Regions from separate parts of the Paenibacillus sp. OK060 genome, predicted to be linked through region 2. Evidence: riboswitches for the same ligand, from Rfam matches in the RefSeq annotation. Region 2 holds a riboswitch; the other holds the start of a gene.
What was found. Region 2 has a riboswitch for cyclic di-AMP ahead of BLS14_RS31830 (C40 family peptidase). Riboswitches for the same ligand answer to the same signal wherever they lie in the genome.

Region 1: another riboswitch for cyclic di-AMP. It lies ahead of BLS14_RS00560 (C40 family peptidase); the one in region 2 lies ahead of BLS14_RS31830 (C40 family peptidase).

Annotation. Positions count from the first base shown of each region.
Region 1 covers NZ_FNFR01000001.1:108,758-113,184, forward strand. The annotation lists gene BLS14_RS00540 (xanthine phosphoribosyltransferase) at 82-663, shown strand; gene BLS14_RS00545 (hypothetical protein) at 762-1,091, shown strand; gene BLS14_RS00550 (hypothetical protein) at 1,215-1,433, shown strand; gene BLS14_RS00555 (carboxymuconolactone decarboxylase family protein) at 1,551-1,880, shown strand; gene BLS14_RS00560 (C40 family peptidase) at 1,985-2,449, opposite strand; cyclic di-AMP (ydaO/yuaA leader) riboswitch at 2,455-2,586, opposite strand; gene pelA (pectate lyase) at 3,000-3,959, shown strand; tRNA gene BLS14_RS00570 (tRNA-Leu) at 4,078-4,161, shown strand.
Region 2 covers NZ_FNFR01000018.1:28,064-32,490, forward strand. The annotation lists gene BLS14_RS31820 (M1 family metallopeptidase) at 1-1,152, shown strand, start outside; gene BLS14_RS31825 (hypothetical protein) at 1,163-2,005, shown strand; cyclic di-AMP (ydaO/yuaA leader) riboswitch at 2,258-2,395, shown strand; gene BLS14_RS31830 (C40 family peptidase) at 2,399-2,869, shown strand; gene BLS14_RS31835 (GNAT family N-acetyltransferase) at 3,271-3,765, shown strand; gene BLS14_RS31840 (c-type cytochrome) at 3,916-4,275, shown strand.

The DNA.
Region 1 (4,427 bases), on a different contig from region 2:
AGAGCAAAGGCAATTTCGCTTGAACTGATAGCCGGATCTATGATACTTTTACGTCATAGGATAGGCTTGGGAGGTCAAATTATGGAAGTATTGAAACAACGAATTTTACAAGAAGGTGTAGTCATGTCAGATCAGGTGCTGAAGCTGGATGGTCTGCTGAATCACCAGATTGATCCTGCATTGACGATGGAAATGGGACGTGAATTTGCCGCTCGTTTTCGTGAGAGTGGTGTAACTCGGGTCATTACAGTGGAGTCTTCCGGGATTCCGGTCGCCTTTGCTGCCGCACATGAACTGGGTGTTCCTCTGGTATTTGCCCGTCGCAAAAAAACACTTTTGGCTGACCCCGACGCCTACTGTGAAAGAGTACCTTCTTTTACGAAAGGGATCGTAACAGATATTATGGTGTCCCGTGAATATATTCATGAGAATGACCGTATTTTGTTTATTGACGATATCATTGCGAATGGCGATGCCGCTCGTGGTGTCATCAAAATTATCGAACGTTCGGGTGCGGAACTGGTCGGATTCGGTGTCGTGGTCGAAAAATGTTTTCAGGCCGGAGCGCGCACTATTCGTGAGCAGGGTATCCCGGTTGAAGCGTTGGTGCGCATTCGTTCACTGAACGATGGCACCGTGCAATTTGACGATAACGAATTGTGACTTTTTAAAGGAAAAAGTGCCTATTTTTATAACAATGCCTTTGCATGACCGCTGATTTCATTTATAATGGGGTTATGTTAGGGAGAGGAGGCAACACCATGGGTAACCAACCGGCAACAGAACAATTTTTTATTGATAAGCTGGCGGAATCGAAAGTACATTTTGAGCGTGCCCTGGATTGTAAACATACGGAATTCGATGACCTTTATCCCTATATGATTGAACATCCTCAATTTTTCTGGTACAAACGCTACGTTGCCTGGTCAGAATTGCTGACGATTGTAGGCTTGTGCGAAGAGTTGTCCTTCGCTTGGAAAGAACAATTTACACCGCATCAAGTGGAGTACCTTGAAGAACGTGTGATGTCCGCCAAAGTGCTTGATTTTTGGTTTGAGAAGAACGACAGCAAGGAGCACGCGCAGCGGTAACTTTCAGTCGGGACATACTTTCGAATGACATGACAGTCCAATACAGTCACGTGAGACCTAAATGACTTTTCATTTAGGTCTCTTTTTGTAAATAATTTTTTTGGGAAAGTAGGCGCCATAAATATGATCAGTGATGCACAATTGGATGCACTGCGTTTATCGGGTGAAAAAGTAAGGGTAGTACGGGACGAGATTCAGTCCAATGATGTGACAGGTATTGTAGTGGCTTGGGACGGGGAGCAGGTACTCATTCGCCGTCAGAATCGTCGTGTGGTCAAGCTTGATCGGAATTACCGATATCAATTGTTCAGCGAACCACGCGAGAGCCTGCTCGAAGAATAGGACATGCCTATTTAGGTTCATTTACCATGGATGTTTTGGCATAATTACACCTCTCGGGAGAGAAGATAGGTACAGTGAGAGCTTGTAACATATCAGCCGAGAGGATGTGCGGTAACCATGACACTGATGAATGATAAGGTTCATGCCTATAAAGATCAGATTGGTGAATTAAGCGATGTGCTACCAGCAGTGGTGAAGTCTTATCATGAGTTCACTGGAGAATGCTTTCAGGCAGGGGCGATTGATGCCAAGACCAAACAGCTGATTGCGCTGGGTATTGGACTGTTTGCGAACAATGAGGTATGTACGTTTTACCATGTGGAAGAGGCACGTGCCAAAGGAGCGACCGATCAGGAGATTATGGAGACGGTTGCTGTGGCTGGAGCGGTAGGCGGAGGCCATGCGCTGTCTCAGGGTGCAATGAGAGTACAGAAGGCTTTACATTAAGTATAGAAGTCTACAGCACACCGGATTTGTAAACAAAAGCCCCAAACAAAGAGGAGGTCCCGGATTCACCCGGAGCCTCCTCTTTGCGCTATATCAAATCAAACTTATATTTTACCCAGCATTTTGTTATACATAAATTGTCCTGTTACCCGGCGTGCTGTTACGTAACGATCGTTGAAGTAAGGATTGGATAATTGTGTGATGCTGACACCCTTGCTGCTTGAAGCATGAGCGAACTGTCCGCCCCCGATATATACACCTGTATGTGAAATGCCATTGCCCATCGTATTAAAGAATACCATGTCACCAGTACGCAGATTAGCTTTGGATACCGGAGTTCCGGCCTTAGCTTGTTGCTGGGAAGTGCGTGGTAATTCAATGCTATATTTGTTGAAAATATATCTCATAAATCCAGAGCAATCAAATCCGGCCATTGTTGTGCCGCCCCATTTGTAAGGTATGCCAGTCATGTTGTTAACGACGGTGTTAATACTGCTTGCCTCTGTGCTTGCTGCACCGGATGTAAATAGAACTGCTGCTCCAAAAATGGAGATGATAAGCTTTTTCAAAATTTTTGTTCTCCCTTCGATGCCTACGGAGTTAGCTAAGGGTTCGGTAGAAGGTTCCCTATATTTCCTATGTATAAGAATAATTCACCCAAAATGGTTCCCCCGTTTTCAAACATGAAACTCGGCAAATGAATAATTAAGTTTTTGTAACCTTTTGAAACTATATTGCATAAATGCGAAAATGTCAAACCGATTTTGAACACTTCTTATCATCTCAATGTTAACGGAATTATCGCTATTTATGTAGAAATAACTCGAATATTGGGTTTTAATAGATGACAAAAAAGTAACTACTGTTTCAAATGGAGAAAAATTGGATAATTTATTGGCTTTCTCACATTTCGATTAGACGATACCTATAGGTTAAGACAAAGAATTTGTTACATATTGTTGCAATTATTGACAAAATTCATTGTTTTGCATAGAATTCTTTTTGTATAATCCACTTATTGGATGAAAAGAAATAGTTTGAGTTTAAAAACAAATATAAGGAGGGGAGACGCTCAAGGAAAACAGTTTGCAGAAAATGAATTGGGGAGTGTTCTAAACGATGTTGAAGGCACAAGCAAGGTTTGCATCTTTGGTAATGGCATGTACAATGATTTTCTCTGTTGTCGGAATGGTATTTCAGCCTGCTGCTAAGGTATCTGCTGCAGACGCATCTGGAACGACAGCAAGTATCTCAGATATTTTGAAGAATCAACGTCCTGACGGGGGATGGAAGAAGGATTACAAAGAAACAAGTGGTGAGTGGGCCAAATCTACGATTGATAATAAAGCTACATACTCAGAAATTAGAAGATTAGCCAAGGAATTTAAAAAGACAAATGATCCGCGATATTCGGCTGCTGCCATCAAAGGAATCAACTTTTTGTTAAATATGCAGTACTCCAATGGAGGATGGCCACAAGTATACCAGAGCTCAGGCTATCACAAACACATTACCTTCAACGACGATGCCATGATTAATGTCATGTACATGCTGGATGAAGTAGGTGCACGTAAAGGTGATTTCTCATTCATCGACAGCTCTCTTGCGGATCGCAGTAAAAAATCAGTTGCCAAAGGTGTAGATGCTATTCTCAATACACAGGTTGTAGCAAATGGTAAACTGACTGCATGGGGACAGCAGCATGATTCCAGCTCCCTAAAACCTGCAGGAGCAAGGATATATGAAGTGCCTTCTCTAAGTGCTGGAGAGAGCAGTACGATTGTAAAGTTTTTGAAAACAAGACCGTCGAACTCGAAAATTAAGGCTTCCATTCAAGCGGCAGAAGCCTGGTTCAACAACGTGAAAATTACAGGATACAAGTATGTCAGAGAAAACGGAGATAGCAAACTCGTAGCTGATTCAGGTGCATCGCCAATTTGGGCACGTTTTTACGAAATTGGAACGGATAAACCGATCTTCGTAGGACGTGATGGGGTTGTGAAATACAAACTCAGCGATATCGATAAGGAAAGAAGAGGCGGGTATGCCTGGTATGGCAACTGGCCTTCAAAGATATAATTTATAAAAAGCTTTATCATTGAAGGCGAAATTATATTTTTTTTGTTGACACTAATTACCTGCACATGATATATTATCTCTTGTCGCCGCGATATAATTTCTCGGAGATAAGACATACGCGGTCGTGGCGGAATTGGCAGACGCGCACGGTTCAGGTCCGTGTGGGCTAACCCCCGTGGAGGTTCGAGTCCTCTCGACCGCATCATATGTAACACTAAAAAGGTTCCTAGAATGGCATTGCTGCCACTCTAGGAACCTTTTTTATTTGTTTACAGATTTTGATCTTTGCTTTTCCTGATTCTTTTCAACCCATTCCCTCGGCTTGAGCAAAAATGAAGTTTCCATTTGTTTATTTATCCATTAATGGAAATATGTTTGTTCTGCGACGGTTTGCCCCTATATTTCAGGTTAATTGTACGTAAAATACCGAATTGTACCTATCTTGGGAATGCCTCATCCACTATTCTC
Region 2 (4,427 bases):
GTGAAGAACGGCGAAAAAGTATATCAGTTCTATGCCGATGATGTGCATGATTTTGCCTGGTCAGCCTCTCCTGATTTTGTTTATGCAGAAGAACCCTTCTCTGCTCCCAATGTGCCAGGCGTTCGAATCAAGCTGTATCTCGACCCTGCTCATGAGAATCTGAAGGAACGTTATTTCTACGCCGCCAAAGCAGCGCTATCCAATTATAGCAAGTGGTTTGGCCCTTATCCGTATTCCACACTGTCCATCGTTGTCCCGCCCAAATCAGGGAATGGCGCAGGGGGAATGGAATACCCTACCTTGGTCACCGCCTTCGGTGCAGATGATTCTGCTCCTGGCTACGATCTGGAACGCACGGTTGTGCACGAGATTGGGCATCAGTATTTTTACGGCATGGTCGCGAGTAATGAATTTGAAGAGGCTTGGCTGGACGAAGGATTCACCTCCTATGCAGAAGACAAAGTAATGGAACAGGAATACGGACTTATCCCGAATCTGCCCGTACAAGCTGGTCTCATTACTTCTCCAGCTTCACTGACACAGGACTCCTGGAAGTTTGATTCCCAGAATCAATATGCAGCAAACGTATACACACGAGGCAAGCTTGTATTACTTGGAATAGAACAACAGGTTGGTGCTAAAACGATGGAGCGTATTCTCTCGACCTATGTGAATAAATACCGCTTCAAACACCCTACTTCGTCTGATTTTCAAAAGGTCGTGGAACAAGTGACGCGTACATCCTGGACCGATTATTTTAATCAGTATGTATACGGCGATGGCATGGCTGACTTTGCAGTGGAAAAGATCGCAATCAATCCTATCCTGAAAGACGGCCAAACGTTGTACGAGTCATCGGTTACATTGCAGAAAAAAGGGAGTGAATATAAGAAGGTTCCTGTTCGAATTATGTTCGAAGATGGGAAAACCATGACGAAAGAATGGGATGGTAGCGAGGAGCGCATTACCTACAAACTGACCTATACTTCCCCTGTTTCCTGGGCTATGACTGATCCGCTATACACGATTGTGCTGGAGAACCATCATATGAACAATTTTCTGAAAGCCGGACTGGATGAGCCAACTAAATCCCGCTGGAGCATGAGCGCAACCAAAATTATAGAAGCCATATTCGGAAGTCTGTCATGGTGAGGTGGATACAGTGAAAGCGAAAATACGTGAAGGCTGGTTTCTCGTCCGTCAGCATATGTTCATTGCGGCACTCTTATTTCTCTATCAATTAGTATGGGGATACTTTCTTTATCGGATGGTGCAGTCAGCTGTGGTTCCGCTGCTCCTGCGTTATCCTGACCCTGATACAGGGGAACTCAGTACGATTTTATTTAAAATGGAGAGCCAACTCGGTCTGACAACGAATCCGGAGGTTCACCGCTATTTATGGATTTTAGGGGCTATGCTGCTGATACGGATTCTGATTAGCCCACTCATTCAGGCAGGGCTGCTCTACTCGCTCCAGCATTATAACCATTCGGAAGAGCGCATTCCATTCATTCGCGGTATCAAAAATTTATGGAAACCGATGCTGTTGCTCCACACCATTCGGACTATATTACTGCTGCTACCCGCTTATTGGCTCGCGCCAAAGCTCTATTCCATCTTTATGGAAGGTTTTCATTCCCTCCATCTGCTCTTGCCTGGTATTCCCTATGTTGCTGGTTGGATTGTATACGGGTGGGTTATCCATCATGTCCTACTGTACATGCAGTTTGGTATCTCAGCTCCCGATGGGGAAGGCGGAGCACGTGGTACGTTTCAAGCTATATGGATTGCACTACGCCAAGTCATCACTCTAATCGGCATTGCTGTCCTGCTGGGCGGCCTTCATCTGTTGGTCTTTGGTGCCTTTACTTCAGCTTCATGGTTACTAACCGGCTTAACTGGTCTTATACTACAACAAACGTATCCACTTGCCCGGTGCTTGCTGAGCCTGTGGAAAATATGTGCCCATTTCCGCCTATGGCAGTCCAACTCGGTCAAGGATTAAATTAAACGGTTAAAAACGGTTACCATCTCTATGTAAAGTTGTATTCTTCAAATGCCGTTAAACAAGCAAACCTCGACCTTTCCCCGTCAAAGGTCGAGGTTTTTTTTGTTAATTTTGTTGTTAAACGTTGCCAAAGTGATATACCTCTGTTACAATAATCGCAGTGAGTTTTTAGTAACAACTTTGTAATCTTTACCTTCATATTTGTAACTACTTAAAATTTAATCGTCATTTCTTGATTTCGCAGGTGCATAACTAGCATAGCCAAATTCCTAGCACCTGGGAAGCGGGGGAACCAGTTATGGGTGAATTGATCTTGCAACAGAGGGATCATAGGGGACCTTCAACCGAATCCTTAAGCTAACCTCGCAGGCATTGGAAGGGGTATATCTCTTGTTTAAGAAGAAATTAACCGCAGCTGTACTCAGCCTCACATTCGCATTATCGCTTGGAGCAGGCAGCGCATTCGCAGATTCGAAAATGGACCAAGTTATTGATTCAGCAATGGGGACTACATACAAAAGCGGAGGAACAACGCTTAACGGCTTTGACTGCTCTGGATTCACAAGTTATGTATTCGACAAGCTGGGCATTGATCTGGCTCGCCAATCGAGTTCACAATTCGACATGGGTGATTCGGTATCCCGGATGGAAATGAGACCAGGTGATCTGGTATTCTTCAATACAACGGGCAAAGGGGTCTCGCACGTAGGGATCTTTGTAGGGAATGGGAAGTTTGCACACTCCTCTTCTTCCAAAGGAGTTACAATTAGCGAATTAAGCGAAAGCTATTGGGCCAACCGCTATGTTGGCGCTAAACGTATTATGAGCACGGACGCATATGAGACATTGGCCATTGAATAGGGACAAGCCGAGCAACGTCATGCTGTAACAATAACTTTACTGTAACGAAGCATAATAGAACCGTCTGGTACATTCTCCGCAGGAATGTTATCCGGCGGTTTTTTTGTACTTCGTTTCCTTAACATATTCGGGATAGCTATCAAACCTAATTTTAACTTTTTTTAAAGCTATTTTTCATTGCTTCGCCCGTGCTCTTATAATGTTTTTACCCATCCCACTATAATATAAACGAAATTACCGGAACTTTTGTTTCACTTTTTTTCAAAAACGAGGACTTGCCAAATGAACGCCTCTTTTGTAGAGTGGAAACAAGCTTAGATATGGAATGACATATGTATATATGTATATGGACAAATCAAAATCATTATAGCTTGTTCACAATGAGAGGAGCGTGCAGTTGTATGGATGAAGCCCCTGTGACGTTTCACGTTGTGCCCATGCAAGAAGAACACGCGGAACTAATCTGCGATTGGCAGTATGACCCGCCTTATAATATTTATAGCTGGCTGCCCTGGGAGCAGATGAAAGCACTTGAAGTGGAATTCGGCGATCCCAAGCTACGGAAAGAACAATATGCGGTGGTGCTGGGAGAGGATCAGCAGATTTGCGGTTTTGCTCAATACTTCCCGCTTGAAGGTGTCACCCGCATTGGGCTTGGCATGCACCCCGATCGATGTGGTCATGGACAAGGGACGGCTTTTGTCTCGGCCATTGTGCAGGAAGCCATTCGCCGGAACCCTACAAACGAAATTGATCTGGAAGTTCTGACCTGGAATGACCGGGCCATTCGCGTCTATCTAAAAGTCGGATTTGTTACGCAGGATACATACGAACGACAGACACCGAGCGGTTTGAAACCTTTTTACTGTATGGTCTATGAAGGTCCACGCGAATAAATAGGGCTTGAAATCACCCTAAAAAGTTCCCGGTTATGTGATTAGTTCAAAAAATTACCACAAAATGCTATGATGTCACTACAGGTTCCGTTATAATGATATGGATAGTTTCAAGTTAGATGATCTTTCATTCTGGAGGGGACATAAGGGATGCACAAATGGATCATGAGCGGGGTATTTTTTGCAGCGTGCGCTTTAGCTATTGTACTAATGTTTACGCTTCCAGGGAAAGAGGAAGTTGCGGAAGAAGCGAAACCGACAATGCCACAAGTTACAATGGATGCAGGACAGGCTGAGGCACTGGTCAAAGCAAACTGTATTACCTGCCACGGCGATCAGCTTCAAGGGGGCATGGGCCCTAGTCTGCAGAAGATTGGCAGCCAGGACGATGTGGAGAAGATTTATACGACCATCGTCAAAGGTAAAAGCGGCGGTATGCCTTCGTTCAAAGACAAGCTGAAGGATGAAGAAATCGCGAATATTGCGATGTGGCTGGCGGAGAAGAAGTAATCCAAGATGTTCAAGGCGATCAGTTTGTGGCAGGGGGCATGTATAGAGAGTGTGATGGCTTCAATCATCCTCTGCTCTTTACTCATGCTCTAAACCACGCTGGCGCTAGACGCACAACGTAGTCAACCCTTATTGGTATTACAGGGTTGCTG